4 regions of the Streptomyces sp. NPDC041968 genome follow, and region 4 is predicted to be linked to each of the others. Evidence: riboswitches for the same ligand, from Rfam matches in the RefSeq annotation. Region 4 holds a riboswitch; each other region holds the start of a gene.
The links. A riboswitch is a leader RNA that binds a small molecule or an ion and turns the genes downstream of it on or off. The one in region 4 is predicted to bind cobalamin.
Positions count from the first base shown of each region.

Region 1: another riboswitch for cobalamin. It lies ahead of ACZ6EG_RS00300 (cobalamin biosynthesis protein); the one in region 4 lies ahead of ACZ6EG_RS12560 (ABC transporter substrate-binding protein).
Region 2: another riboswitch for cobalamin. It lies ahead of ACZ6EG_RS19265 (ABC transporter substrate-binding protein); the one in region 4 lies ahead of ACZ6EG_RS12560 (ABC transporter substrate-binding protein).
Region 3: another riboswitch for cobalamin. It lies ahead of ACZ6EG_RS16800 (ribonucleoside-diphosphate reductase subunit alpha); the one in region 4 lies ahead of ACZ6EG_RS12560 (ABC transporter substrate-binding protein).

Region 1 is NZ_JBVJCB010000001.1:54,423-61,752, reverse strand. It holds gene cobN (cobaltochelatase subunit CobN) at 1-1,572, opposite strand, end outside; gene ACZ6EG_RS00305 (cobyric acid synthase) at 1,569-3,077, opposite strand; gene ACZ6EG_RS00300 (cobalamin biosynthesis protein) at 3,074-4,039, opposite strand; cobalamin riboswitch at 4,158-4,297, opposite strand; gene ACZ6EG_RS00295 (hypothetical protein) at 4,449-4,670, opposite strand; gene ACZ6EG_RS00290 (inorganic phosphate transporter) at 4,707-5,942, opposite strand; gene ACZ6EG_RS00285 (class II aldolase/adducin family protein) at 6,160-6,837, shown strand; gene ACZ6EG_RS00280 (alpha/beta hydrolase family protein) at 7,078-7,330, shown strand, end outside.
Region 2 is NZ_JBVJCB010000007.1:277,334-284,663, forward strand. It holds gene ACZ6EG_RS19250 (deoxynucleoside kinase) at 275-931, shown strand; gene ACZ6EG_RS19255 (ABC transporter ATP-binding protein) at 987-1,742, opposite strand; gene ACZ6EG_RS19260 (FecCD family ABC transporter permease) at 1,841-2,905, opposite strand; gene ACZ6EG_RS19265 (ABC transporter substrate-binding protein) at 2,902-3,942, opposite strand; cobalamin riboswitch at 3,986-4,192, opposite strand; gene ACZ6EG_RS19270 (MFS transporter) at 4,262-5,464, opposite strand; gene ACZ6EG_RS19275 (FecCD family ABC transporter permease) at 5,854-7,011, shown strand; gene ACZ6EG_RS19280 (ABC transporter ATP-binding protein) at 7,013-7,330, shown strand, end outside.
Region 3 is NZ_JBVJCB010000006.1:182,424-189,753, reverse strand. It holds gene ACZ6EG_RS16820 (bifunctional albaflavenone monooxygenase/terpene synthase) at 1-366, shown strand, start outside; gene ACZ6EG_RS16815 (GlxA family transcriptional regulator) at 370-1,338, opposite strand; gene ACZ6EG_RS16810 (ATP synthase subunit B family protein) at 1,431-1,685, shown strand; gene ACZ6EG_RS16805 (ribonucleotide-diphosphate reductase subunit beta) at 1,598-2,629, opposite strand; gene ACZ6EG_RS16800 (ribonucleoside-diphosphate reductase subunit alpha) at 2,629-5,001, opposite strand; cobalamin riboswitch at 5,126-5,303, opposite strand; gene ACZ6EG_RS16795 (GNAT family N-acetyltransferase) at 5,331-5,837, opposite strand; gene mctP (monocarboxylate uptake permease MctP) at 5,910-7,330, opposite strand, start outside.
Region 4 is NZ_JBVJCB010000004.1:347,917-355,246, reverse strand. It holds gene ACZ6EG_RS12580 (cysteine synthase family protein) at 1-610, shown strand, start outside; gene ACZ6EG_RS12575 (ATP-grasp domain-containing protein) at 607-1,857, shown strand; gene ACZ6EG_RS12570 (MFS transporter) at 1,850-3,118, shown strand; gene ACZ6EG_RS12565 (class I SAM-dependent methyltransferase) at 3,087-3,836, shown strand; cobalamin riboswitch at 3,893-4,070, shown strand; gene ACZ6EG_RS12560 (ABC transporter substrate-binding protein) at 4,099-5,124, shown strand; gene ACZ6EG_RS12555 (FecCD family ABC transporter permease) at 5,121-6,236, shown strand; gene ACZ6EG_RS12550 (ABC transporter ATP-binding protein) at 6,233-7,033, shown strand; gene ACZ6EG_RS12545 (LysR family transcriptional regulator) at 7,263-7,330, opposite strand, start outside.

The DNA of each region.
Region 1 (7,330 bases), on a different contig from region 4:
GCCCGCGCTCAGCCCGAGGCCCTTGCCCGGCAGCCACTCCATCGTGCCGTGCTTGCCCATGTGCACGACCGCGTCGGCGCCGAAGCTGTGGTCGAGCCACCGGTAGGCCGCCAGGTAGTGGTGGGACGGCGGCATGTCGGGGTCGTGGTAGATCGCGATCGGGTTCTCGCCGAAGCCGCGCGGCGGCTGGATCATCACGACGACGTTCCCGAACCGCAGCGCGGCGAGCACGATGTCGTCCCCGTCGACGTACAGCGAGCCCGGCGGCTCGCCCCACGCCTCGGTCATCGCGTCCCGCAGTGCGGGGTCCAGCGTCTCGAACCAGGCCCGGTAGTCGGCCAGCGGCACCCGTGCGGGCGCCGCGGCCAGCTGGTCCTCGGTCAGCCACTCGACGTCGTGGCCGCCCGCCTCGATCAGGCGGTGGATCAGCTCGTCGCCGCCGGAGGGGTAGTCGGTGAGCGAGTACCCCGCCTCCCGCAGCGCGTCCAGGACCCGCACCGCCGAGGCCGGCGTGTCGAGGCCGACCGCATTGCCGACGCGGGAGTGCTTGGTCGGGTACGCGGTGAAGACCAGCGCGAGCCTCTTGTCGGCGTTCGCCTTGTGCCCGAGCGCCGCGTGCCGCACGGCGATCCCGGCGACCCGTCCGGCCCGCTCGGGGTCGGCGACGTAGACGGGGACCTCGTCGGGCCCCTGCTCCTTGAAGGAGAACGGCACGGTGACCAGCCGTCCGTCGAACTCCGGGATCGCGACCTGCATCGCCGCGTCCATGGGGGAGAGAGCGGCGTCCGAGGCCTCCCAGGCGGCCCTCGACGTGGTCAGGCAGAGCCCTTGCAGCACCGGGACGTCCAGGTCGGCCAGCGCGCCGATGTCCCAGGCCTCGTCGTCGCCGCCCGCCGAGGCCTGGGAGGCGTGCGTGCCGCCCGCCGCGAGGACGGTGGCGACCAGGGCGTCGGCCCGGCCCAGCAGCTCGTACAGCCCGGCGTCCGCGCCGCGCAGCGAACCGCAGTACACGGGCAGCGCGTTGGCGCCGTGCGCCTCGATCGCGTCGCAGAGCGTGTCCACGAACGCGGTGTTGCCGCTCAGCTGGTGGGCGCGGTAGAAGAGCACGCCGACCGTCGGGCGGCCCTCGGTGAACGGGCGCTCCCCGTGGAGCCCGTACTCCGGCATCTTCCGCGGCTCGTCGAAGCCCTCGCCGGTCAGCAGCACGGTGTCGGAGAGGAACCGGGCGAGCTGGGTGAGGTTGTCGGGGCCGCCCTCGACCAGGTAGCGCAGCGCCTCGGCCACCACGCCGGCCGGCACCGAGGACTCGGCCATCAGCTCCGCGTCCGGCACGCTCTCGCCACCCAGCAGGACGGTCGGGATGCCGGCGGTCTTCAGCGCGGCGAGCCCGTCCTCCCAGGCCCGCTTGCCGCCCAGCAGCCGTACGACGGCGAGGTCGGCGCCCTCGACGAGCGCGGGCAGTTCCTCCCGCACGTCGACCCGGGTGGGGTTGCCGATCCGGTACCCGGCGTCGGAGGCGCGGGCCGCCAGCAGGTCCGTGTCGGCGGTCGACAACAACAACACAGTGCTCATGCGGGTGCTCCCGGTGGAATGAAGGGCAGTCCTTGCGGCGCGCCGGACTCGATGAGCCGCCACAGCGCGTCCGTGTCCGCGTGGTGTTCGATCAGGTCGCCGAGCAGGTCGAGCTGCTGCTCGCGCAGCGCGGCGAACGAGGTGTCGGGGGCCGGCACGAAGCGGCGGCCCGCGGCGGCGGCCACCTCGCGCAGGAACGCCCGCCGGAAGGCGTCCGACTCCAGCGAGCCGTGCCAGTGCGTGCCCCAGGTCTGCCCGACCCGGCAGCCGTCCAGGAAGGGGACGCCCGCGGTCACCTCGGCGACCCCGTGGTGGATCTCGTACCCCTCGACGTGCTCGCCGAGGGCCTCGCCGACCGGCCGGGCGAGGGTCTTCTCGTGGGCGAACCGCACCCGCACGGGCAGCACTCCGAGCCCGTCCACGTGCCCGGCGCGCGATTCGACCTCGTCCTCGATGTGCTCGCCGAGCAACTGGAAGCCCCCGCAGATCCCGAGCACCGGGCGGCCCTCGGCGGCCCTGCGGACGAGCGCGTCCGCGAGCCCGCGCTCCCGCAGCCATCGGAGCGCCCGGACCGTCCCGCGGGTACCCGGCACGATCACGAGATCGGCGTCCGCCAGCTCCTCCGGCCGGTCCACGAACCGCACCACGACCCCCGGTTCGGCGGCGAGCGCGTCCACGTCCGTGAAGTTGGACATCAACGGGACGGCGCACACGGCGACCCGCAGCACGTCCTCGCCGACCGGCGGCGCGACGACCGACTCCCGCACCGTCCCGCGCAGGGACACGCGCAGCCCGTCCTCCTCGTCGATCCCGAGGCCGTGCCGGAAGGGCAGCACGCCGTACGCCCGCCGCCCGGTGAGGCCGTGCAGCATGTCCAGGCCGGGCTCCAGCAGCGACACGTCGCCCCGGAACTTGTTGACGAGGAACCCGGCGACCAGCGCCTGGTCCTCGGACGACAGCAGGGCCACCGTGCCGAAGAAGGAGGCGAAGACGCCCCCGCGGTCGATGTCGCCGACGACCAGCACGGGGAACCCGGCGCCCCGGGCGATCCCCATGTTCACGATGTCGGTCCGGCGCAGGTTGATCTCGGCCGGACTGCCCGCCCCCTCGCAGATCACCGCGTCATACGTGCCCCGCAGCTCGGCCAGGCAGTCCAGCACCGTGCCGAGCAACTGCCGCTGGCGCCCGCCGTGGTAGCCGCGGGCGCTCATCTCGCCGACCGGCTTGCCGAGCAGCACGACCTGGCTGCTGCGCTCGCCCCCCGGCTTGAGCAGCACCGGGTTCATCAGCGCGGTCGGCTCCACCCGGCACGCCTGGGCCTGCATGGCCTGCGCCCGCCCGATCTCCGCGCCCTCGCGGGTCACGAAGGAGTTCAGCGACATGTTCTGCGCCTTGAAGGGCGCGACCTTGACGCCCTGCCGCACCAGCCAGCGGCAGATCCCGGCGGTGACGACGCTCTTGCCGGCGTCGGAGGTGGTGCCGGCGACGAGGAGGCCACCGCTCATGAGTCACGTCCCTTCGTGAGTGCCCGGCGTGCGAGCAGCCGTGCGCCGGCGCACACGCCCAGCGCCAGCCAGCCCACGCGCCGGGAGAGCCGGACGGCCCGGTCGATGTCGCCGGAACCGGGCAGGACGGCGCGACCGGCCGCCCCGTTGAGGACGGGCCGGTGCTCCACCCGCCCGCCGTAGGAGAGCGTCCCGCCGAGCCGCACGCCGAGGGCGCCCGCGAACGACGCCTCCACGGGGCCGGCGTTGGGGCTCGGGTGCCGCCCGGCGTCGGCACGCCACGCCCGTACGGCGCCCCGCGGATCGCCGCCGGCGACGGTGGCGAGGACGGCGGTCAGGCGGGCGCCGGGCCAGCCCGCGAGGTCGTCGAGCCGGGCCGAGGCCCACCCGAACCGGCGGTACCGGGCGGACCTGTGGCCGACCATGGCGTCCAGGGTGTTCACCGCGCGGAAGCCGAGCAGCCCGGGCACTCCGGCGACGGCGCCCCACACGAGGGCGCCCACCACCGCGTCCGAGGTGTTCTCGGCGACGGACTCGACGACGGCCCGGGCGATCCCGTCGGCGTCCAGGGCCTGCGGGTCCCGTCCGCACAGGTGCGGCAGCCGCGCCCGGGCCGCCTCGACGTCGCCGGCCTCCAGGGCCCGCCCGATGGCGTGCGCCTCCCGGGCGAGCGAGGTCCCGCCGACGACGGCCCAGGTGGCGGCGCCGGTCAGCGCGACGGATGCGGCGGGGGAGCGGCGTACGGCGCGTGCGGCGGAGGCCCCGAGGGCGGCGGCGCCACCGGCGCACAGGGCGGTGTGCAGCGCGCCCCGGCCCCGGTGGTCACGCCACAGCACCCGTTCCACGGCACCGGCGGCACGGCCGAACGCGGCGACCGGGTGCCCGCGGCGCGGATCGCCGAGGAGGAGGTCGCCGAGGAGGCCGGCGGCGGCGCCGTACGCGAAGACGCGTTCGGCGCGCACGGCTCAGCCGGCCGCGGGGCGGGGGAGGGTGTCGCTGGGGCACCCGGAGTCACCGGTGTACCTGGAACGGCAGCCGCGCATGGCGATACGTCCTCACTCAGGGTGTCCGCGCCCTGGCTGGAAGAGACCGGCGGTGAGAGTTCCTGGCTCCCGGGGATGGGCTCCCCGGTCACAGTGGCGGGACCGCGCCGGAATCGCACCGGGCTTCCTCTCCTGCCGCCGTAATGGCTCCGGCAGTCCACCACGGCCCGCGAACACCCGTCAACCTGGCGTTGACCTGCGACGGGGGAGTGTGCGAAGCCCCACACGCGGGTGGTGTGCGCCGGCACGCGAAGAGGCGGGGTGCGGGACGGTGGGTGTCCGTCCCGCACCCCGCCTCACGGGTGTGCGGTGATCGTTCGCGCGACGCTCAGGCGACGATCAGGTAGATGCCGTACGCCACCGCCGCCGCGCAGGCCGCGAAGCACGCGTACGCGCCGGTGACCGCGAGGGCCGCGGAGCCGCCCTGGGCGGTGGCCCGCTCCTGGCGGGAGAGGCCGACGATGCCGAGCGTGAACAGGCCCACCAGGATCACGGTGGCCGCGAGGCTGACTCCGAAGACGGAGCCGAGAGCTGCCCAGTCGATGCTCATGGAGGTTCGCTTCTTCCTTCGTACCCGGGGGCGGGCTCAGACGGTGGTGGTGGCCGACGGGGACTTGGCGTCGGGCGCGGCGGCCGGGACGGCGGCGGCCAGTTCCTCGGCCGCCCCGGTCGGCGGCGGGGAGACGGCGGCCATCGCCGTGGTCACCACACCGGACGGCTCGGGCTCGTCGATGACGTTGGTGTGGTCGACGACCTCGCGCCGGGAGACCTTCCAGATGGCGGCGCTGGAGGCGATCAGGAAGACGGCCACGAGGGCGGTGCCCCAGTCGCCCAGGCCGCAGACCCACTCGGCGATCGCGGCGACCAAGGCCGCGGCCGGCAGGGTCAGGCCCCACGCGACGAACATCCGGGTCGCCGTGGACCAGCGCACCACGCCGCCCTTGCGGCCGAGGCCCGCGCCCATCACCGCACCGGAGACCGAGTGCGTCGTGGAGAGGGAGAAGCCGAGGTGCGAGGAGGCCAGGATGACCGTGGCGGCGCTGGTCTGGGCGGCGAAGCCCTGCTGCGGCTGGAGGTCGGTCAGACCCTTGCCCATCGTGCGGATGATGCGCCAGCCGCCGAGGTAGGTGCCGAGGGCGATGGCGATGCCCGCGGACAGGATGACCCACATGGGCGGGTCGGAGTCCGGGGCGAGGGCGCCGCCCGCGACCAGGGCCAGGGTGATGATGCCCATCGTCTTCTGGGCGTCGTTGGTGCCGTGGGCCAGCGAGACGAGGCCGGCGGAGGCGATCTGCCCGGCGCGGTAGCCCTTCGCGGCGGCCTTGCCGTCGGCCTTGCGGCCGAGCCGGTACGTCAGCCGCGCGCCCAGCATCGCCGCGATGCCCGCGACCAGCGGGGCGGCGATCGCCGGGAGGAGGACCTTGGTGACGAGCACGTCGCCGTGGACCGCGCCGACGCCGGCCGAGGCGACGGCGGCACCGATCAGGCCGCCCATGAGGGCGTGCGAGGAGCTGGACGGAAGCCCGACCAGCCAGGTCAGCAGGTTCCAGAGGATCGCGCCGACGAGGGCGGCGAAGATGACCTCGGGACGGATGCCGGTCTCGTCGACGAGACCCTTGGAGATCGTGTTGGCGACCTCCACCGAGAGGAAGGCGCCGACAAGGTTGAGGACGGCGGACATCGCCACCGCCACCTTGGGCTTGAGCGCACCGGTCGAAATGGTCGTTGCCATCGCGTTCGCGGTGTCGTGGAAACCGTTCGTGAAATCGAACGCGAGTGCGGTTACCACCACAATCGCGAGGATCAGCGAGAAGCTTTCCATTTACCCAGGCAATCGTTCGAGGTCATTGGCTGGTCGAACGTAGGTAACCAGAGTGAACGGAAGATGAACTGGGATAGGCGTCGCAGTGACCGGAACGAGGGACGTCACCTTCCGCTCCGTGCCCGCGCCGATGCTCTGCGGAGACGTGCCTGGCAGGATCGCCGGGGATCGGTGATCGACGGGACGGCAGGGGTGCACGGCCTGCGGGGAGGAGCTGGTGACTGTGACGCGATCGACGGGCGGACGGGTGGACCCGGAGGTGGCCGAGGCCTGGGAGGTTCTCGTCGCCACGGCCCGGCGGACGGTGGCGGACGGACTGGTGGTCGGCACCTCCGGCAACGTCTCGGCGCGCGTCGGCGACACGGTGCTGGTCACCCCTTCGGGGGTGCCGTACGACCGTCTGGCGCCGGCCGACGCGACCGGCGTGGACCTCGACGGCCGGCAGGTGCTCGGGACGCTGGTCCCCACCAGCGAACTGCCCCTGCACCTCGCCGTGTACCGCGCCACCGACGCCCGGGCCGTCGTCCACACCCACGCCGTGCACGCGACGGCGGTCTCGCTGCTCGTGCCCGAACTCCCGCCGGTCCACTACATGGCCGCCGCGCTGGGCGGCCCGGTCCGGGTCGCCCGCTACGCGACCTACGGCACCGACGAACTGGCCCGCGCCGTGCTCGACGCCCTCACCGGCCGCACCGGCTGCCTCCTGCAGAACCACGGCACGCTCACCTACGGCGCCTCCCTGGACCAGGCCTACGACCGCACCGCCCAGCTGGAGTGGATGTGCCGCCTGTGGCTGACGGCCTCCGCGGTGCCGGGCCGCTCCCCGTCCCTGCTGACCGAGGAGCAGCTCGCCGAGGTGACGGAGCGGCTCCGGGGGTACGGCCAGCGGACCTGACGGCCCTGGCTCGGCGGTCACCGTGACGGCGGGCCACGACGGGAGAAGGCGGGAGAGGACGCCAGAAGGGGGACGAGACACGAACGGCCCCAAGGTCGTCGCTGGAGCCGAAGGACGCGGGCGTCCCGTCCGCACCGCGCACCCACCAGCACCACGGCACCGGCGCCCGGCCGCCCCGGACGGCACCGCCCGCCGCCGTCCCGGTGGCTTACTCCGCGGTCCCTCGGGAAACTGGGAAACGTGCGCATCCTCCCCGCGACGGCCGCTGCCGTCACCGCAGCCCTGGCCGCAGGGGCGGCGAGCGTCGCCGTCGGCCGGCTCGCCAGCGACGCCGCGCTCAAGGCGCCGCCGGGCAGGCCCCTGCCCACCGAACCCCGGCTCACCGTGCACGGCACCGCCGCCGGGCAGATCACCCTCACCCGGGACCTCGCCGCGCTCCGCCCCGGCCGGTACGGCCTGGCAGGCGACGGCTCCCACGCGGTGGTCGGACCGG
Region 2 (7,330 bases), on a different contig from region 4:
TGAGTCGAAGATACCGAAACCATCACCTTGTTTCATAGGGGGCCGACATCAGCTCGTCGACGACGCCCGGCCGGTCGGTCGCCGGCGCGTACCGGGACGCGGGGCCGGTCCCGGGCCGGTGCGCGGCGAGGGCGTCATCTATCCTTTTCGGTGCGCCTGCTGAGCGGTGGCGCGTCGCCCTGCGCGACATCGTCGGAGCAGTGGCTCCGGCCCCTCGGGACACGCCCGGTACCGCCCGGGCGGGGAGATTCCGAGAAAGAAGCGAGGTACGTCCGTGATCTGCGTCGGCGGCATGATCGGCATCGGCAAGACGAGCGTGGCCGAAATGCTCGCCAAGGGCCTGGGCAGCCAGGTCTTCCTCGAGAGCGTCGAGGACAACCCGATCCTCCCGCTCTTCTACACGGCGAGCCCCGAGGAGATCCGGGCGAAGCGCTACCCCTTCCTGCTTCAGCTCTACTTCCTGCAGACACGGTTCGCCTCGATCAAGGAGGCGTACAAGCAGCGCGACAACGTCCTCGACCGCTCCCTCCACGAGGACTGGTACTTCGCCAAGGTCAACCACGATCTGGGGCGGATCAGCTCCCTCGAGATGAGGGTGTACGAGGGGCTGCTCCACGAGATGATGCGCGAGATCGACGGCCTGCCGTACCGCAAGGCGCCCGATCTCATGGTCTACCTCAAGGCGGACTTCGCGACGGTGCTGCGCCGGATCGGGCTGCGGGGCCGGGACTTCGAGCAGGACGAGGGCCTCGTCGAGTACTACCGGACGTTGTGGTCCGGCTACGACGACTGGGTGTACGAGCACTACTCGGCCAGTGAGGTCCTCGTCGTCGACATGAACCGCACCGACGTGGTGAACGACCCCGACGACGCGGCCCGGGTGCTGCGGGAGGTACAGACGGCCCTGGCGGCGGCCAGGGCCCGCCTCTGAAACCGTCCGGCACCGGCCCCGGAACCGGCACCGCACCACGGGACCACGCCCGCTGTCACTTCCCGGCCACGGTGCCCAGGAAGCGGATGTGCGGCCGGTCGCCGGGGCCGGGACGGGTGACCGCGGCACGTACGCCGTAGACGTCGGCGATCAGGGACTCGGTCAGGGTCTCGCCGGGGGTGCCGGCGGCCACCACCCGGCCCTGCCGCAGCACCACGACCTGGTCGCAGTACATCGCCGCGAGGTTCAGGTCGTGGAGGGCGATCACGCTGGTGACGGGCAGCTCGGCGACCAGGGCCAGCAGGTCGAGCTGGTGCTGGACGTCGAGGTGGTTGGTCGGCTCGTCCAGCAGCAGCTCGCGCGGTTCCTGGGCCAGGGCACGGGCGATCTGCACGCGCTGGCGCTCCCCGCCGGAGAGCGTGTGCCAGGGCCGGTCGGCGCGGTCGGTGAGGCCGGTGCGCTCCAGGGCGGTGCGTACGGCCCGCTCGTCCGCCGCGGTCACGGGGGTCCAGGCGCGGCGGTGCGGGACGCGACCGAGGCGTACGACGTCGAGGACGGTCAGCTCGACGAGGGTGTCGGCATGCTGCTCGACGACGGCCACCCGCCGGGCCACGGCGCGGCGGCCCCAGTCGCCGAGGGGACGCCCGTCGAGGGTGACGACCCCGCAGGTGGGGGCGAGGACGCCGGACAGCAGCCGCAGCAGCGTCGACTTGCCGGAGCCGTTGGGGCCGAGCAGCCCGGTCACGGAACCGGGTCGCGGGGCGAGGCCGACGCCGTCGAGGACCAGCCGTCCGCCCAGGGCACGGCTCACGCGATCGGCGGCGAGGGTGGACGGCTCGGCGGGCGGCTGCCCCGCGGACGTCGGCCCGTGGGTCGTCCGCCCGTCGGTCCCCCGCCCGGCGCCGGCCGTCAACGCGTCCTCTTCGTGCGGTAGAGGACCAGGACGAACGCCGGAACGCCGACCAGCGAGGTCACCACGCCCACCGGCACTTCCTGGGGATCGAGGACGGTACGGGCCAGGGTGTCGGCCCAGACCAGGAAGACCGCCCCGGCGAGCGCGGTGACGGGCAGCAGCCGGGCGTGCCCCGGGCCGACCAGGGCCCGCGCGCCGTGCGGCAGGACCAGGCCGACGAAACCGATCGCGCCGGCCGAACCGACCAGCGCGGCGGTCAGCAGGGCGGTCACGCACAGCAGCACCAGCCGGGTCCGGGCGACCGAGACGCCCAGGGTCGCCGCGGCGTCCTGGCCGAAGGCGAAGGCGTCCAGGGTGCGGGCGTACCCGAGGCACACCACCAGGGCGAGCACCAGCACGGCCAGGCACAGCCCCACCTCGGTCCAGTCGGCCCCGCTGAGCGACCCCAGCAGCCAGAACAGCACACCCCGGGTGGTCTCCGCGTCGGCCGCCGTCGTCACCACGAACGACGTCAGGGCGGCGAACAGCTGCATCGCCGCCACCCCGGACAGCACCACGCGGTCCGTCGTCCCGCCGAGCGTGTGGCTGAGCAGCAGCACCAGCGCGAACGAGCCGAGCGCACCCACGAACGCGCCGCCGGAGACGGTCAGGGCGCCGCCGCCCGCGCCGAGGACGATCACGACGACGGCGCCGGTCGACGCTCCGGAGGAGACGCCCAGGACGAAGGGGTCGGCCAGCGGGTTGCGCAGCAGTGACTGCATCACCGCACCGCACACGGCGAGCCCGGCGCCGCACACCGCGGCGAGCACCGTACGGGGCAACCGCAGGTTCCAGACGATGCCCTCCCGGATCGGAGTCAGCTCCGTCGTCCCCCAGCCCAGGCGGGAGGCGACCACCGACCAGGCGTCGCCCACGCCGATGTCCGCCGGCCCGACGGTGATGGCCACGGCGACGGACACGGCGAGCACCGCGAGCCCGCCGCCCGCACCGGCCAGGCCGCGCAGCACACCGGCCGTGCCGTGCGGCCGGACCTTCCGGGAGGACCGCAGCGCGGTGGTCATCGGCCGAGGCCGTGCTCGCGCAGGGCCGCGGCCACCTTCTCGACGCCCTCGACCGTACGGATCGTGGGGTTCATGGCCTGCCCGCTGAGCAGCACGTACCGCTTCGCCTGCACCGCCTTCATGTTCCTCGTCGCCGGATGCGACTCCAGGAACGCGATCTTCTTCGCGGCCGACTCGGCGGTCTGCGACCTGCGGGTCAGATCGCCGATGACAAGCAGGTCGGGGTCACGGTCGGCCACCGTCTCCCAGTTGATCTGGGGCCACTCCTGCGTGCTGTCGTCGAAGACGTTCTTCGCGCCGAGCGCGTTCGTGATGATGCCGGGCGCGCCGCAGCAGCCCGCCATGTAGGGGGACTCCTGGTTCGCGAACCAGTACAGGACGGTGGCGTTCTCGGCGCCGGTCCCGGCGGCGGCCTTCGCCACCCGGCTCTCCAACCCGGAGACGAGCTTCTCACCCCGTTCCTCCACCCCGAAGACCCGCGCCAGTTCCCGCACTTCGCGGTAGACGGTGTCCATGGTCAGGGGCTCGCTCCGGGAGCCGTCGCCGTCGCCGGTGTTGTCCTTGCCCTCGCAGTCGGCGGGCGAGAGGTACGTGGGAACGCCGAGCTCCTCGAACTTCTCGCGGGGCGCCACCCCGCCCTTGCCCAGGGTGGAGGTGAAGGACGAGGCCACGAAGTCCGGTTCGGCGTCCAGGACCCGCTCGAACGACGGCTGGTTGTCGGCGAGCCGGGGCACCTTCTCGTTCGCCCGCTCAAGACCCTCCAGGACCGGGTCGGTCCAGGTGGCGGTCCCCACCATGCGGTCGGCCAGGCCCAGGGAGAGCAGGATCTCGGTGGTGCCCTGGTTCAGGGACACCGCCCGCTGGGGCGGGGCCTCGACCGTCACCTTCTGCCCGCAGTTGTCGATCGTGACGGAGCGCTTTTGGGCGCCGGCGGGCTTCCCGGACGAGCCGGAGCCCGAGCCGGAACCGCACGCGGTGAGCAACAGGGCCCCCGTCAGGAGCAGGACGGAACAACGGGCGGGACGTGACAGCTGCACGGTGTCGGTTTCCTCAACGTCGGGACCCAGGCGCGGGGTCCGTGCGAACGATCGGTCACCAGCAGGTCTTCGGACTCGGGGTCATCCCGGCGGGACGCCTTCCCGGACCCGGCCGTGACCGTCGTCCAGTGGCTGCTGCCCCGCCCGTCACCCTCACCGCTGCGCGTCAGTTCCGGATTCCCACCGGATTCCCTGACCCGTGCACGCGTAGGCCGCGTTCACGAGTGCGACTGGCGTCCGGAAGCTATCACAGCCCTCTCCCGTACGGTCCGACGGACCTTCGGGCCCCCCGTCCGGGGTGGCCCCTTCGCAGCGGCGCTCAGCGGGCGTCGTCGCGCCCTCGGGCGGCGGAGAAGGTGCGTGCGCTCGGCACCAGGGCGGCGACCGCGGGCGCCGTGAAGCAGACGACCGCGCAGCCCGTGAGCACCGCCGTGACGCCGAAGGCGTCGATGGCGGGGGCGATGAGGGCGAGCCCGACCGGGGCGAGTCCATAGGAGAGCAGGAAGTCCAGGGAGGAGACCCGGGCCAGTTTGTCCGGGGCGACCTCGCGCTGGGCGGCGGTGAACCACGGCACGTTGAACAGCTCGATGCCGACGCCCGCGACGGCGTACGCGGCCATCACGGCGGCCGGGTGCACGGGCAGTACGAGGCTGAGCGGGGCGAGTCCGTAGGCGGCGAGGCCGGCCAGGGCGGCCCAGCCGGGGGAGCGGGGACGCCAGCGGGCGATGAGCAGCGCACCGCCGAGCGCTCCGGCGGTGTACGCGGTCATCGCACCCGCGAGAACGACCTCGGTGCCGTACTCGTCCCGGCTGACCATGGGCAGGGCGACGCCGGTCGCGGAGTAGCCGGTGGCTATCACGGCCGTCAGGGCGCCCAGACCGGCGAGGAACCACGGGTGCCTGCGGGCCTCGCGGACCCCCTCCGCGAACTCGCCCAGGAGGGACGCCCTGCCCGCCCCGGCCGAAGGCTCCGCCGTGTCCTCCCCGGTCCCGGGCCGGGCGCCGCGTCCGGGCACGCAGGCCGCGACGAGCCAGAGAAGCCCGATGCCCACCAACAGGGCCCAGGTGTCCAGGAAGACGGCGAGCAGCGCGGCCGAGGAGGGGCCCACGAGGGTGGTGACCCGTACCGCCAACGTCATGGCGGCGTTGGCCTGTTGCCGGCGACCGGCGTCGACCACCTCGGCGGTCAGGGCCTGGTAGGCGGGTCGGCAGGCGCCTTGGCCGGCTCCGGCCACCGCGGCGGCCGCCGCCATCAGCAGCACCGAGCGGTCCAGGCCGAAGGCGATCACCGGCGCCGCGGCTCCGGCGGCGAGCCCCGCCCACAGCACGACACCCCGGCGGGAGTGCCGGTCGGCCAGGACCCCGGCCACGGGTACCGCGGCGAGGAAGCCGACCGTGCGGGCGGCGAGCAGCAGGCCGAGGTCGGTGGCGGTCAGGGTCCGGTCGAAGACGGCGAGACCCAGCACGAAGGGCAGGGCCCAGGTGGCCAGGCCGGACGCGGTGGCGCCCGTCCACAGGCGCAGGAAGGCCAGGTCGAGCAGGATGGAGCGCTGCTCACGGGGCGGGGACCCGGCGGGGGCGGGAGGGGCGGAGGGGCTGGGCACGAGGGGGCGCTCCTGTCCTGTCGGCGGCGGTGGATCGAACGCGGACCGGCTGCAACGCCCTTGTCGTACTGGGAGGTTGTCCGGCGGTACCGGCCTCGGCAGGCGGCGGGCAGCGCGGCGCGGACATCACACTATCGCAGTGATAATCATTTCCATTAGAGTGCTCCCGGTCGCTGCCTCGTGAGGGATGCCGTGGCCCTGTGTCCCGTTCCACTCGTCGGTCCGGACTGTCTGTCGGGGTCGGGGGCGTGCTAGGTTCACCATATGAAAACGATTTTCATTAGCGAGGGAAAGTGAAGGTCCCGCACATGCCTCCGCCTTCGGCCTCCGGGCCTTCGGTCGGTGAGGTCGAGACCCCGGCCGACCCGGCCGAGGCGCCGGCGCCCCGGCCCGCGGAGGCCGTGCGAGGCCGGCCGCGAGGTCGACTCGCCTCCCGTAAGGGGCTGTTGCTCGGCTGCTCGGCGCTGGTCGCCGTCCTGCTCGTGTCCGTCGTCGTCGCCATCGGGCTGGGCCCCGCGGTCGTCACCCCGGGGGAGACGGCCCGTCATCTGTGGGCGGCTCTCAGTGGCGGGCGGGTCGGCGCGGACGAGGTGACGACGTATCAGATCATCTGGCAGATCCGTACGCCGCGCGTGCTGCTCGCGGCGCTGGTGGGGGCCGGGCTGAGCGCGGTCGGTGTGGCGATCCAGGCCATGGTGCGCAACGCGCTGGCCGACCCCTTCGTCCTCGGTGTCTCCTCGGGCGCCTCCGTGGGTGCTGTCGGGGTCACCGTCACCGGAGGACTCGCGGCGCTCGGCCTCTACGCCGTCTCCGCCGGCGCCTTCGTCGGCGCACTCGTCGCCTCGCTCCTGGTGTACGCCGCCTCCTCCAGCAAGGGCTCGCTGTCGCCGCTGCGCCTCGTGCTGACGGGTGTGGCCATGTCGCTGGGGTTCCAGGCTGTCATGAGCCTGATCATCTACTTCGCGCCGGACAGCGAGGCGACCAGCATGGTCCTGTACTGGACCATGGGCAGCTTCGGAGCCGCGGCCTGGGGCGCGTTGCCCGTCGTCTCCCTCGTGGTGCTGGCCGGCCTGGTGCTCCTGTACCGGTACGGGCGGGCACTGGACGTCCTCTCCCTCGGCGACGAGACCGCCGCGAGCCTCGGCTTCGATCCCGACCGGTACCGCAAGGTGCTGCTGGTCCTCGTCTCGCTGGTGACGGGCGTCATGGTCGCCGTCAGCGGCGCCATCGCCTTCGTCGGCCTCGTCATGCCGCACGTGGTGCGGATGGTCGTCGGCGCCACCCACGCCCGCGTCCTCGCCGTGGCCCCACTGGTCGGGGCGATCTTCATGGTGTGGGTCGACCTCGCGGCCCGGACGCTGGTCGCCCCGCGCGAGCTGCCGCTCGGGGTCATCACCGCGCTGGTGGGGGTCCCCGTCTTCATCGCCCTGATGCGTCGCCGGGGCTACACCTTCGGAGCGCGCTGACGTGGACCTGAAACTCGATGAACTCTCCGTGGTGACGGACGGCAGGAGTCTCGTACGGGGACTCTCCCTGGACGTGCCGGACGGTCAGGTCGTGGGCCTCGTGGGCCCCAACGGAAGCGGCAAGTCCACCGCTCTGCGGTGCGTGTACCGGGCGCTGCGCCCCAGCTCCGGCACCGTCCGGGTGGGCGAACAGGACCTCACCCGGCTCCCGATGCGCGACAGCGCGCGGACCGTCGCGGCCATGACCCAGGACGGCGGCGTCGACTTCGACTTCACGGTCGAGGAGGTCGTCGCGCTCGGACGCGCCCCCCACCTCCGC
Region 3 (7,330 bases), on a different contig from region 4:
TTGACGCGCCGCGCGGTCGTCGAGACCGAACTCGGTGGCTATCGCATTCCGGCCGGGTCGGACATCATCTACAGTCCGTTCGCAATCCAGCGCGATGCGAAGTCGTACGCCGACAACCTGGAGTTCGACCCGGACCGATGGCTTCCGGAGCGTGCGGGGGCGGTACCGAAATACGCCATGAAGCCGTTCAGCGTCGGCAATCGGAAGTGCCCGAGCGACCACTTCTCGATGGCGCAGCTGACGCTGATCACGGCGGCCCTGGCCGCGAAGTACCGCTTCGAGCAGGTGGCCGGCTCCAACGACGCGGTCCGGGTGGGCATCACCCTCCGTCCGCACGACCTGCTGGTCAGGCCCGTGGCCCGGTGACGCTCAGGCCGCCGCCTGCGGGCCGCGGAAGGCGCGCCGGTAGGCGTGCGGTGTGGTGTCCAGGGCCCTGACGAACTGGTGCCTGAGGGCCGCTGCCGTACCGAATCCGGTGCGCCACGCGATCGCGTCCATGGTCTCGTCCGTCGCCTCCAGCAGCCGCTGGGCCAGCAGCACGCGCTGGCGCAGTATCCAGCGGTAGGGGGTCGTACCCGTCTCCTGCTGGAAGCGGCGGGCGAAGGTGCGCGGCGACATGTGCGCCCGCGCCGCGAGCTGGTCGACGGTGACCTCCTCGTCGAGGTGCTGCTCCATCCAGGACAGCACCTCGCCGACGGTGTCGCAGGAGGAACGCGGCAGCGGCCGTTCGATGTACTGGGCCTGGCCGCCGTCCCGGTGCGGCGGCACGACCATGCGCCGGGCGATCTTGTTGGCGACCTCCGGCCCCTGCTCCTTGCGGACGATGTGCAGACAGGCGTCGATGCCGGCGGCGGTGCCGGCGCTGGTGATCACCGGGTCCTCGTCCACGTAGAGCACGTCGGGGGCCACGGACGCCCGCGGGTACTGCCGGGTCAGCTCGGCGGCGTGGTGCCAGTGCACCGCGCACCGCCGGCCGTCCAGCAGACCGGCGGCGCCCAGCACGAACACCCCGGAGCACACGCTCAACACCCGCGCACCCCGGTCCACGGCCCGCCGCAGCGCCTCCAGCAGCTCCGGCGGGTACTCGCGGCGGGCGAAGTCGCTCCCCGCCGGCACCGTGATCAGGTCGGCCTCCTCCAGCCGCTCCAGCCCGTACGGCGTGGAGACGGTGAGCCCGCCGACGTGGGTGGTCAGCTCGGGGCCCTCCGCGGAGACCACCGCGAAGTCGTACCGCGGCAGGCCCTCGTCGGTCCGGTCGATGCCGAAGACCTCGCAGACGACGCCGAGTTCGAAAGGATGCGCGCCGTCCAGCAGGACGGCTGCCACGTTCCGCAACATGCCGACAGTGTGCCTCGGAAGTGGCAGGAAATCGAGGCCCTGCGGCAGTCCTGCCACTGCCGGTAAGGAGTCCGGGGCGCGACAGTGGTGTCATGAACAGCAACCAGATGGAAGCCCTGATCGGAATGCTCGTGACCTTCGGACTCCTGGTCCTCATGGTCCTCCCCTCGGTGATCGGCATCGTGCGCGAGAAGCGCATCGACCGTCAGCTCAGGGAGGCCCAGGAGAACCGGCGGGAGAGCGAGGAGCCCCGGCGGACTCAGAAGTCCTCGGACAGGTCGACGGTGCCCTCCACCGCGACCTGGTACGCCGAGGGGCGGCGCTCGAAGAAGTTGGTCAGCTCCTGAACGCCCTGCAGCTCCATGAAGGAGAAGGGGTTCTCGGAGCCGTACACCGGGGCGAAGCCGAGCCGCGTCAGACGCTGGTCGGCGACGCACTCCAGGTACTCCCGCATCGAGTCGGTGTTCATGCCCGGGAGGCCGTCACCGCACAGGTCGCGCGCGAACTGCAGCTCGGCCTCGACGGCCTCCCGCAGCATGTCGGTGACCTGCTGCCGGAGCTGGTCGTCGAACAGCTCCGGCTCCTCCTTGCGCACCGTGTCCACCACGTCGAAGGCGAAGGACATGTGCATGGTCTCGTCCCGGAACACCCAGTTGGTGCCGGTGGCCAGGCCGTGCAGCAGGCCCCGGCTGCGGAACCAGTACACGTAGGCGAAGGCGCCGTAGAAGAACAGGCCCTCGATGCACGCGGCGAAGCAGATGAGGTTGAGCAGGAAGCGGCGGCGGTCGGCCCGGCTCTCCAGCCGGTCGATCGACTCGACCGAGTCCATCCACTTGAAGCAGAACCCGGCCTTCTCGCGGATGGAGGGGATGTTCTCCACGGCCGCGAAGGCGGCGGCGCGGTCCTCCGGGTCGGGCAGGTAGGTGTCCAGCAGCGTCAGGTAGAACTGGACGTGCACGGCCTCCTCGAAGAGCTGGCGGGACAGGTACAGCCGCGCCTCGGGGGAGTTGATGTGCTTGTAGAGGGTGAGCACCAGGTTGTTCGCGACGATCGAGTCGCCGGTGGCGAAGAAGGCCACCAGCCGGCCGATCAGGTGCTGCTCCATGGGGCTGAGCTTCGCCAGGTCGGCGACGTCCGAGTGGAGGTCGACCTCCTCGACGTGCCAGGTGTTCTTGATGGCGTCCCGGTAGCGCTCGTAGAAGTCCGGGTAGCGCATGGGGCGCAGGGTCAGTTCGAAGCCCGGGTCGAGCAGGTTCTTGGTGGCGGGGGTCGCGGGGATCTCGGTGGTCATTACTGGCAGGCCTCGCAGGACTCGGGGTTCTCCAGGGAGCAGGCGACCGCTTCGGGATCGGGGGTCTGCTGTGCGGGGACGGTGGCCCGGGCGGCGGCGCGGGCGATGCGGGTCGCCGGGCGGGAACGCAGGTAGTACGTGGTCTTCAGGCCCTGCTTCCAGGCGTACGCGTACATCGAGGAGAGCTTCCCGATGGTCGGCGTCTCCAGGAACAGGTTCAGCGACTGGGCCTGGTCGAGGTAGGGGGTGCGGGCGGCGGCCATGTCGATCAGGCCGCGCTGCGGGATCTCCCAGGCGGTGCGGTACAGGGCGCGGACGTCCTCGGGGATCCAGGAGAAGCCCTGCACCGAGCCGTTGGCCTCGCGCAGCGCCTCGCGGGTGCGGGCGTCCCACACGCCGAGCCGCTTGAGGTCGTCCACCAGGTACGAGTTGACCTGGAGGAACTCGCCGGAGAGCGTCTCGCGCTTGAACAGGTTGGACACCTGCGGCTCGATGCACTCGTAGGCGCCCACGATCGAGGCGATGGTGGCGGTCGGGGCGATCGCCAGGAGCAGGGAGTTGCGCAGGCCGGTGGTGGCCATGCGCGCGCGCAGCGCGGCCCAGCGCTCGGGCCAGGCGGCCTCGACGCCGTAGTGGTCGGGGTGCAGCACGCCCCGGGCCGTACGGGTCTTCTCCCAGGCCGGCAGCGGGCCGTTGCGCTCGGCGAGGTCGGTGGAGGTCTCGTAGGCCGCGAGCATGATGCGCTCGGCGATGCGGGTGGAGAGGGCCTTCGCCTCGGGGGAGTCGAAGGGCAGGCGCAGCCGGAAGAAGACGTCCTGCAGGCCCATCGCGCCGAGGCCCACCGGGCGCCAGCGGGCGTTGGAGCGGCCCGCCTGCTCGGTCGGGTAGAAGTTGATGTCGACGACCCGGTCCAGGAAGGTGACGGCGGTGCGGACGGTGGCGTCCAGCCGCTCCCAGTCGAGGTCGCCCGCGGCCACGTCGACGAAGGCGCCGAGGTTGACCGAGCCCAGGTTGCAGACCGCCGTCTCCCCGTCGTCGGTGACCTCCAGGATCTCCGTGCAGAGGTTGGAGGAGTGGACGACGTGGCCCGGCTCGGCGGTCTGGTTGGCGGTGCGGTTGGCGGTGTCCTTGAAGGTCATCCAGCCGTTGCCGGTCTGCGCGAGGGTACGCATCATGCGCCCGTACAGCTCACGGGCGGGCAGCGTCCTGCGGGCCAGCCCCGCCGCCTCCGCCGCGCGGTACGCCGCGTCGAACTCCGCGCCCCAGAGGTCGACCAGCTCGGGCACGTCGGCGGGTGAGAACAGGGACCACTGCCCGTCGGCGTCCACCCGGCGCATGAACTCGTCCGGCACCCAGTGGGCGAGGTTGAGGTTGTGGGTGCGGCGGGCGTCCTCGCCGGTGTTGTCCCGCAGCTCCAGGAACTCCTCGATGTCGGCGTGCCAGGTCTCCAGGTAGACCGCCGCGGCGCCCTTGCGCCGGCCGCCCTGGTTCACGGCGGCGACCGAGGCGTCGAGCGTCTTCAGGAACGGGACGATGCCGTTGGAGTGCCCGTTGGTGCCGCGGATGAGCGAGCCGCGGGAGCGGATGCGGGAGTAGGCGATGCCGATGCCGCCGGCGTGCTTGGAGAGGCGGGCCACCTGGTGGAGGCGGTCGTAGAGGGAGTCCAGCTCGTCCTTGGGGGAGTCGAGGAGGTAGCAGGACGACATCTGGGCGTGCCGGGTGCCGGAGTTGAAGAGGGTGGGGGAGGAGGGCAGGTAGTCGAGGCGGCTCATCAGCCCGTAGAGGGCGGCCACCTCGTCGGCCGAGCGGGCGGTGTCGTCCTCGGCGAGCCCGGCGGCCACGCGCAGCATGAAGTGCTGGGGCGTCTCGACCACCTTGCGGGTGATCGGGTGCCGGAGCAGGTAGCGGCTGTGCAGGGTGCGCAGACCGAAGTAGCCGAAGCGGTCGTCGGCGGCCGGGTCGATCAGCGCGTCCAGGCGCTCCGCGTGCCGCCGTACGAACGCGGCGGTGCGGTCGGCGATCAGGCCCTCGCGGTGACCGGTGGCGACCGACCCGGTGAAGGACGTGACGCCCTGGGAGGCGGCCTCGGCCCGGATGGTGAGGGTCAGCAGGCGGGCGGCGAGCCGGGAGTAGACCGGGTCCTCCGAGATCAGTCCGGCGGCGGCCTCGGTGGCCAGCTCGCGCAGCTCGGCCTCGTCCGCACGGGCGGACCGGCCGCGCAGCGCGGCGGCGGCGACCCGGCCGGGGTCGGCGCCCGGGAGGTCGGCGGTCAGCTCGGTCAGGGTCCGCAGCAACGCGGTACCGGGACCGTCCGGTTCCCCGGTCGCCGTCACCGGGGTCGCTGAAGCCGGATCGGCTGGCGCGATGGTCACGTGGAGCACTCCCTCGCTCGGCACGGGGCCCGGCGGAGGGCAGGAGGCAGTTCACGAGCGCGCACGGCGTCGCGTCCACCGGCCCACTCCACGAGACCCGGACGTCATGGCACCCGGGCCAAGGCGGCCGGGCGCACTGTCGGCAGGTCCTCGGACTCAAGCCCGTGCGCGGACACGTGGAGACGCGAACACGCACAAGTACACCGTTGCGGGACAGTTCCGGATTCGCACCGGATTCCCCTGCGGCGACAGCGAGCACGAGCATACATCTTGTGCCGGGTACCGCCAGCACCCCCAGATGTTGTGTCCGTGAGCGTGTCGGGAGGGTGTCAGAGCGTCAGTTCATAGGTGAGCAGGGTGAAGTCGTCCAGCTTCGGCAGGGGGTTCCAGTCGCGCTCCGGGGTGCGGGTGAAACCCAGGCGCGCGTAGAGGCGGTGGGCGCCGTGCATGGTGCGCTGGGTGGACAGCACGACCCGCGCGCAGCCCGGCACGGACCGGGCGCGGTCGACGCAGGCCCGCACCAGCGCCTCGCCGGCGCCGCGTCCGCGCGCCTCGCGGGCGACGGCGAGCATGCGTATCTCGGCCTCGCCGGGACGGGCGATGTCGGCCATCGGGCCACCGCGGGGCACGAAGGTGACGCCACCGAGCACACCGCCGTCCGATGCGGCGACCAGCACCTCGGCGGCGGCCGCCCGCCGGGCCACGGCGCGCAGCTCGTGGAGGTAGGCGTCGTCCTCCCCGAAGTCGAGGAGGCCGTCGCCCAGGTAGGCGCGCGCGGTGATCTCACCGAGGGTGTCGTACTCCTCGGCCGTGGCACGCCGGATCACGAAGTCCATGCCCCCGAGTGTGCCCGACGGGTACGACAGCGGGCCGCCGGATTTCTCCGACGGCCCGCCTGAGGGAGGGGGTCAGTGCGAGGTGCCCGCCGTGGCCGGCGGCAGTTCCGCCTCGACGCCGGGGTCGCCCGCGTCCGCCGTGTAGTCACCGGGCTTGGTCTCGTCGACGCCGTCGGGCGCCTTGAGCGCCCGCATGACGAAGGTCAGGACCACGGTGACCACCACGTTCAGCACGAAGGCGGTGAGGCCGATGTAGCCGATCTCACCGATGCCCGGGATCTCGTCGGAGGAACCGCCGAAGTGCTTCTGCGTCGGCGAGGCCACCCCGTACGCGGCGACCGTGCCGTAGACCATGCCGACCGCCCAGCCGCCGAGCAGGGCCCAGCGGTGGAACCAGCGGGTGAACAGGCCGCCCACCAGGGCCGGGAAGGTCTGCAGGATCCAGATGCCGCCGAGCAGCTGGAAGTTGATCGCGACCGTCTTGTCCATGCCGAGCACGAAGACCAGCGCGCCCACCTTCACCAGCAGGGACACCAGCTTGGAGACCTTCGTCTCCTGGGCCGGGGTGGCGTCCGGCTTGATGAAGTCCTTGTAGATGTTGCGGGTGAAGAGGTTGGCGGCCGCGATCGACATGATCGCCGCCGGGACCAGGGCGCCGATGCCGATCGCCGCGAAGGCCACACCGGCGAACCAGTCCGGGAACATGTTCTCGAAGAGCTGGGGGATCGCCAGCTGCCCGTTCTCCACCTTCACCCCGGCCGCGATCGCCATGAAGCCCAGCAGCGCGAGCAGGCCCAGCATCAGCGAGTACAGCGGCAGGATCGTGGTGTTGCGGCGGATCACCTCACGGCTGCGCGAGGACAGCGTCGCGGTGATCGAGTGCGGGTACATGAAGAGCGCGAGCGCGGAGCCCAGCGCCAGCGTGGCGTAGGTCCACTGGCCGCCGTGGTCCGGCGTCAGCGAGCCCTTGCCCGACTCGGTGAACTTGTCGCCCGCCGCCGCGAAGATGTCGTCGAAGCCGCCCAGCTTGATCGGGATGTAGATGATCGCCACCGCGATGACGATGTAGATCAGCGTGTCCTTCACGAAGGCGATCAGCGCGGGCGCGCGCAGCCCCGACGAGTAGGTGTACGCCGCCAGCACGCCGAAGGCGATCAGCAGGGGCAGGTCCTTGATGAACCAGTTGGTGTCCTCGCCGCCGCCGACGCCCATCACGTCCAGCACGGCCTGGATGCCGACGAGCTGGAGCGCGATGTACGGCATGGTGGCGAGGATGCCGGTCACGGCCACCGCCAGCGACAGCCCCTTCGAGCCGAACCGGCCGCGCACGAAGTCCGAGGTCGTCACGTAGCCGTGCTTGTGGGAGACCGACCACAGCCGGGGCAGGAAGGTGAAGATCAGCGGGTAGACCAGGATCGTGTACGGCACCGCGAAGAAGCCCGAGGCGCCGGCCGCGTAGATCGCCGCCGGCACGGCCACGAAGGTGTACGCCG
Region 4 (7,330 bases):
CGACGTCCACTACCTCGGCTACCAGGAGGTCGCCGACCGGATCGCGGCGGACTTCCCGGGCGCGCCGCTGACCGTCGTCGGCGGGGTGGGCTCCGGAGCCTCGACCGGCGGCATCGTGGAACGCCTGCGCGCCGCGGACCCTTCCGTGCGCCTGGTCGGCGTCCAGCCCTTCGGCAGCGTCACCTTCGGCAGCCAGGACCATCACGACCCCGAGGCGATCATCGCCGGCATCGGTTCGTCGATCGTCTTCGACAACGTCCGCCACCACCTCTACGACACCGTGCACTGGCTGGACTTCACCCACGCCATGTCGGGCGCCGTCGCCCTGCTGCGCGAGCACGCGGTGTTCGCCGGGCTGTCCACCGGGGCCGGCTACCTGACGGCGACGTACGAGGCCCGCCGCCACCCCGACCGCGTGCACCTGGTGATCGGGGCCGACACCGGACACCGCTACGTGGAGCGCGTGTTCACCCGGCACGCCGAGGCCCTGGACCCGGCCGCGCTGAAGCCCGTCGAGGTCCGTGCGCCGCAGGAGATGACCATGCCCTGGTCGAGGATGGCGTGGCAGCGCACCCCCTGCCCCGCCGGCCGGACGGAGAGCGCCGTATGACCGTGGCCTGCCTGGAGTCGCTGACCTTCGGCCTCGGCCACCTGGTCCGCGCCGCCGACCTGCTCGGCGAGCGGCTGCTGCTCCTCACCCGGGACCCCGCCTACTACGCCCACGAACTGGACCGGCTGCCCGCCGGCGCCCTCGACGTCGTCGTGACCGACACCTTCGACGTGGACGGGGTGGCCGGTCTGCTCGGGCGCGATCCGGGGCTGCGCGGCCTGATCAGTTCCACCGACACGTGGACCCTGGCCGGCGCCGCCCTCGCCGAACGCCTCGGCCTGCCGGGTCTCGAGCCGGCCGTCCTGCGGTTGACCCGGGACAAGGCCGCCGTACGCGACCGGCTGTACGGCGCGGGTCTCACCCGTGCGAGGGCCTTCGAGAGCACCGAGGCGGACCGCGAGGCCCGCGGACCGCTGCTCAAGGAGGTCGGACTGCCGCTCGTCCTCAAGGACACCGCGGGCACCGGGAGCCAGAACGTGTGGCTGGTCCGTGACGAGGGCGAGCTGGACGCGGCGTTGGCGCAGGCGTCCGGTCGGGAGCTGAAGGGGCGGTTGTTCGCCGAGCCGTACTTCAGCGGACCGGTGTACAGCGCCGAGACGCTCACCTGGGACGGCAGCACCCGGCTGCTGGGCGTCTCCAGTCGGCTGATGTCACCGGAGCCGCGCTTCAGGGAGGAGATCACCGCCTTCCCCGTCGCCTTCCCGGGACCGCTGCGGACATCGCTGGAGGGCTGGCTCGACCGGGTGCTCGCCGCCATCGGCTACACCGACCGGTTCGCCCACGTGGAGTTCGTGCTGACCACCGACGGCCCGGAGGTGGTGGAGGTCAACCCCCGCATCGGAGGCGCGCTGGTCGGGGAGGGCCTGTGCCGGGCACTCGGCGTCAACGTGTACGAGGCGATGGTCGAGGCCGCGCTGGGCCGCCGCCCGCGTCTCATGGACGCGTCCCTGCCCGGCGGTCCGGCCGTCGCCTTCGTCCTCGGCTATCCGGCCGCACCCGGCGTCTTCACGGGCGTCGCCGGACTCGACCGGCTCGCCGACATGCCGGGAACACCCGCCTGGTACCCGGTCAAGCGGGTCGGCGACCCCATCGAGCACCTGGGCGACAGCCGTGGCTACGCGGGCATCGTCTACGCCGAGGCCGAGACCGCCGAACTCGCCACCCACCGCGCGGTGGCCGCCGCGGGCGCCCTGCGGGTGCTCACCGACCCCTTCCCCGAGGCCGGTCGGGCGGCGCCCGGTGGGTGAGCGCACCACCCGGGGAACGGGACGGCGGGCCTCGCTGTTCCCGCTGAGCGGCCCCCTGCGGTTCCTCCTGCTCAGCTCGTTCCTCATTCCGCTCGGCAGCTTCATGGTCCTGCCGTTCATGTCGGTTTTCCTGCACGAACGGCTCGGGATGGGGCTCGGCGCGGTCGGCGTCGTCCTGGCGGCGGCCTCGCTCGTGCAGTTCTCCGGCGGCATCGTCGGCGGCGCCCTCGCGGACCGGATCGGGCTGCGCCGCACGATGCTGTGGGCCCTCGTCGTACGCACCGCCGGTTTCGCCGGGTTCCTGCTGGCCCTGCGCTGGCCGCCGCTGGCGGTCTGGGCGCTGGTCCTGACGTGCTGCGGTGCCGCGCTGTACCTGCCCGCCAACAAGGCCTACCTGGTGCACGGCGTCGACGACGAGCGCCGCCCGGCCTTCCTCTCGGCGGGCAACGCGGCACTCAACGCCGGGATGGCCGTCGGCCCGCTCATCGCCGGGCCGTTCGTCCTGTCCTCGCCCGGCTGGCTCTTCGCGGCCGTCACGGCGCTGTTCCTCGCGGTCACCGTGGGACACGCGCGGCTGCCCGGAACGGACGCGGAACAGACCACCGGGCCGGGCGAAAAGGCCGCCAAGGGTCTCCTGGCGGGCCTCGCACCACTGCCGTTCGCCGCCAACGCGCTGGCCTTCTACCTCTACTTCCACTTCCAGCACTTCCTGGCGGTGTACGCCGTCGAGCGCGCCTCCGGCGCGTTCTACAGCGTGGTGCTGCTGCTCTGTTTCGCTCTGGTCATCGTCGTGCAGCCGCTCGCGTCGGGTCTGATCCGGCGCATGCCGTACGCCCTCGCCCTCGCGGTCGGTTTCACCGGTTTGGCGGCGGGCCTGGCCGTGCTGGCGGCGGGTACCCGGGCGGCCCTGCTGGCGGGCGGCGCGTTGATCACTCTCGGCGACATCGTGCTGTTCCTCAAGAACGACCTGGAGGCGCTGCGCCGCAGCCCCCGCTCCGACGCCGTCGTCTTCGGGCAGCAGCGGCTGGCCGCGGGCCTGGGCGCCTGCGCGAGCGGCGCGCTGGGCGGGCAGCTGTACGGCCTCGGCGAACGGACCGGGCACACCGGCTGGTTCTGGCTGCTGGCGGCCGCCCAGTGCCTGCTGCTCCCCCCTCTGCTGCTCACGCTGCGCCGACGCCCGGCGCGGCCCCCTGTCCCCGACGGCGACCACGAAGGAGCACTGACGCGCGATGACACGGACGGGCGGATTCCAGGACGATGACTTCTGGACCGAGTTCCACGACTTCCTCTTCTCCGAGCAGCGCTACGAGCAGGCCGAGGAACTGCTCGACACCTCTCCCCTGCTCGCTCTCCCCGACGGAGCACGCGTGCTGGACCTGTGCTGCGGGCCGGGCGTCTTCACCGTGCCCCTCGCCCGCCGGGGGCACCGCGTGACGGGAGTCGACCTGAGCCCGGCCATGCTGGACCGGGCACGCAAGCGGTCGGCCGACGCCGGTGCCGACGTGACGTACGTGCGGGCCGACGCACGCGACTACGAGGCGCCGGGCGGCTTCGACGTCGTCCTCAACATGTTCACCTCCTTCGGGTACTTCGAGGACCCCGCCGACAACGCGCGCGTGCTGCGCACCATGTACACCTGCCTGGCGCCCGGCGGCACGCTCGTCCTCGACCTCGCCGGGAAGGAACTCCTGGCCCGCAGGGTCACTCCGCCCAAGGTGGTGCGGCGGGGCGACGACCTGATGGTGCAGACCGACACCGTGCTGAACGAGTGGGCGCGGCTGCGCAGCGAGTGGGTGCTGGTCCGGGGCGACCGGGTGACGCGGGCCACCTTGACGTGGTTCGTGTACAGCGCCGTGGAGTTGCGGCGGATGGCCGAGGAGGCCGGCTTCGGCCGCGTGGAGGTCTTCGGCGGGTTCGACGGCCGCCCCTACGACGAGGACGCCGAACGGCTCGTCCTGCGGGCCGTCCGCGAAGGGTGAGGCAGGAGCGGGGCGTGCGGCCGGGAACCGCACGCCCTTTCGCCGTCGGCTCGGCGAAACGTAGGATCACCTGGTCATCGCCGCGACGGGAGACAGGAAGCCGGTGCGAATCCGGCACGGTCCCGCCACTGTGACCGGGGAGCGCCCCTCCGACACGCCACTGCGCACCGCGCGGGAAGGCGGGGGGAACGTCGATCCGGGAGTCAGGACACTGGTCCGTCGCGGGCCCGATCCGAGGAGCGCGGACTCCAGGAGGCTTCACGTGTCCCAGCTGTTCACCCCTGCCCGCACGCGCGGGTTCCTTCGTGCCACGGCCGCTGCCGTGGCACTGTCGTCGGTGCTGCTCACCACCGGCTGCGGTGCGTCCGACGAGGGCGGCGGCGACGCCAAGGCCACCGCCGCCGTGCCCGCGGGCTTCCCGGTCACCGTCGACAACTGCGGCGTGCGGACGACGTACGACAGGCCGCCGTCGCGGGTGGTCACCATCCACCAGCACCCGGCGGAGCTCATGCTCGCGCTCGGTCTGAAGGACCGCATGGTCGGCACGGCCTTCCCCGACTCCGCCGTGCTGCCGGAGCTGAAGGAGGACTACGAGGCGATTCCCGAACTGGCGGGAAGGGAACCGTCGTTCGAGAAGGTCCTGGACGCCGAACCCGACTTCGTCTACGGCGGCTACGGCAGCGCCTTCGCCGAGAACGAGGGCCGCTCCCGCGAGGCGTTCACCGACGCGGGCATCGACACCTACCTCAACCGCGAGTACTGCGGCGAGAAGCAGGTGACGATGAAGGACACGTACGACGAGATCCGCACCATCGGCAGGATCTTCGGCGTCCCGGACCGGGCCGACGCGCTGGTCGCGGACCTGGAGGGCCGCGTCGGCAAGGCCGCCACCGGCGTCCGGGGCGAACCCCGGGTGCCCGTCTTCGTCTACGACAGCGGCGACAAGAGCGCCTTCACCGCGGGCGGCAAGAGCCTCGGCACCGAGCTGATCCGGCTGGCCGGGGGCGAGAACGTCTTCGCCGACCTCGACGACGTCTTCGGTGACGTCTCCTGGGAGCAGGTCGTCGAGCGCGGGCCCGAAGTCATCGCCATCTACGACTACGCCGGCGCCGGAAGCGTCGAGGAGAAGAAGAAGTACCTGCTCTCCCAGCCCGCGCTCGCCGACGTACCCGCCGTCAGGAACAAGCGGTTCGTCGTCCTGCCGCTGACCGCCACCCTGGTCGGCATCCGCTCGGCCTACGCGGTCGAGGACCTGGCCCGCGGGCTGCACCCCAAGAGCTTCCGATGACGCAGGCCGTCACCGGCACGTCCACCGGACGGACGGTCCGTCGGCGCGGCGCCGAGGAGCCGGGAGGGGGCGGTACGCGGCTGGCCGTCACGCTGCTCGTCCTCACCGTCCTGCTGCTCGCCTCCGCCACGGCCGGCCTCGCGATCGGTTCCGTCCAGGTGCCGCCCGGCCAGGTGTGGGGCATCGTGACGCACGCCCTGGGGGCCGACTGGCAGGATCCGGACTGGTCGCGGGCCCGGGAGACCATCGTGGTGGACGTCCGGGCGCCGCGGGTGCTGCTCGGTGCGGTCACCGGCGCCGGCCTGGCGGTGATCGGCACCGCCCTGCAGGCTCTGGTGCGCAATCCGCTCGCCGAGCCGTACCTGCTGGGCGTCTCCTCCGGGGCGTCCCTCGGCGCGGTCTCCGTGATCGTGTTCGGCGTCACCCTCTTCGGTCCGCTCTCCCTGTCGGTGGCCGCCTTCGTCGGCGCCCTGGGCGCGCTCGTCCTCGTGTATGCCACCGCCCGCACCGGCGGACGCATCACCTCGGCGCGGCTGGTGCTGTCCGGGGTGGCGATCGCGGCGGTGCTCACCGCGGTCCTCGATCTGCTGCTGCTCACCACCGACCGGGGCAACGAGGCCCGCGCGGTCCTCGCCTGGACCCTCGGCGGCCTCGGCGGGGTCGGCTGGGGCACGCTGTGGCTGCCGAGCGGCGCCCTGCTGCTCGGCGTCGCCGTCCTCCTCGTGCAGGCCCGCAACCTGAACCTGCTGCTGGCCGGCGAGGAGGCGGCCACCACGATGGGGCTGGACGTGGCCCGCTTCCGCGCCCGGCTGTTCGTGGTGCTCTCCCTGGTCACGGGCGTACTGGTCGCGGCTGCCGGGCCGATCGGCTTCGTCGGCCTGATGATGCCCCACATCGTGCGGCTCTTCGTCGGCGGCGACCACCGCCGGGTCCTGCCGACGGCGGCCCTGGGCGGGGCGGTCTTCCTGGTCTGGGCCGACATCGCCGCGCGGACGGTCGCCGCGCCGGCGGAGATACCCGTCGGCGTGCTCACGGCCCTGTGCGGCGGGCCGTTCTTCCTGTGGCTGATGCGCCGGGACGCCCGGCGCGGCACCGACCGAGGAGTGGCATGACCCCGACCGACCTGAGCGTGGACGGCGTCACGCTCACCGCGGGAGCCCGCCACCTGGTGCGCGACGTCTCCCTGACCGCCCGCCCGGGCGAGACCGTCGGGCTCGTCGGCCCCAACGGCAGCGGGAAGTCCAGTCTCCTGCGCGCCGTCTACCGCGTCCTGCGCCCCGCCACCGGTCAGGTCCGGGTCGACGGAGGCGACGCCTGGTCGCTGCCGGTGCGGCGACTGGCCCGCACGGTGGCGGCGGTGGTCCAGGACTCGGCCGCCGACTTCGACCTCGCCGTCCGCGAGGTCGTCGCCATGGGCCGCACCCCGCACAAGCGGCTCCTGGCCGGCGACACCCCCGAGGACGCCGAACTCGTCGACTCCGCGCTCCTCGCGGTGGACGCCGTCCACCTGGCGGACCGCCCCTTCGACCGGCTCTCCGGCGGCGAGCGCCAACGCGTCCTCATCGCGCGCGCCCTCGCCCAGCAGCCCACCCTGCTGGTCCTCGACGAACCCACCAACCACCTCGACATCCGGCACCAGTTGTCCGTGCTCGGCATCCTGCGCCGGCTGCCCGCCACCGTGCTGCTCGCCCTGCACGACCTCAACCTGGCCGCCTACTACTGCGACCGCCTCTACGTGCTGAACGACGGTGCGGTCACCGCCTCGGGACCGCCCGCCGAGATCCTCACCCCACGGCTCCTGGCGGAGGTGTACGGAGTGGAGGCGGAGGTCGCCACTCATCCGCGCACCGGCGCCCCGCAGGTGACGTTCCTTCCCGGGGAACCACCGCGTACCGCGCCTCGGACGTGAGGGCCCGCGTCCGAGCACGGCGGGACTCCGGCCGGTAGCAGGGGGACAGACCCCGGCGACGGGCTTCAGTCGTCCGCCGGAGGAAGACGTCGAGCGGGAAGGTGCCGACGGGCCGCCCCGGCATGCCTCCTGTGCGGGCGTCCTGCCCACCTCTGCCGTCATTCACGGTGCGGATGCTTCTCATCCGTCTGGTGGATGACGCCCTCCGCAAGCGGGCGGCGGGTCCCGGTCACTCCTCGGGCCGGTCGGCCATCCGCCGTCCGACCCGGGCGGCGGTCTCGCGCAGCCAGATGTGCG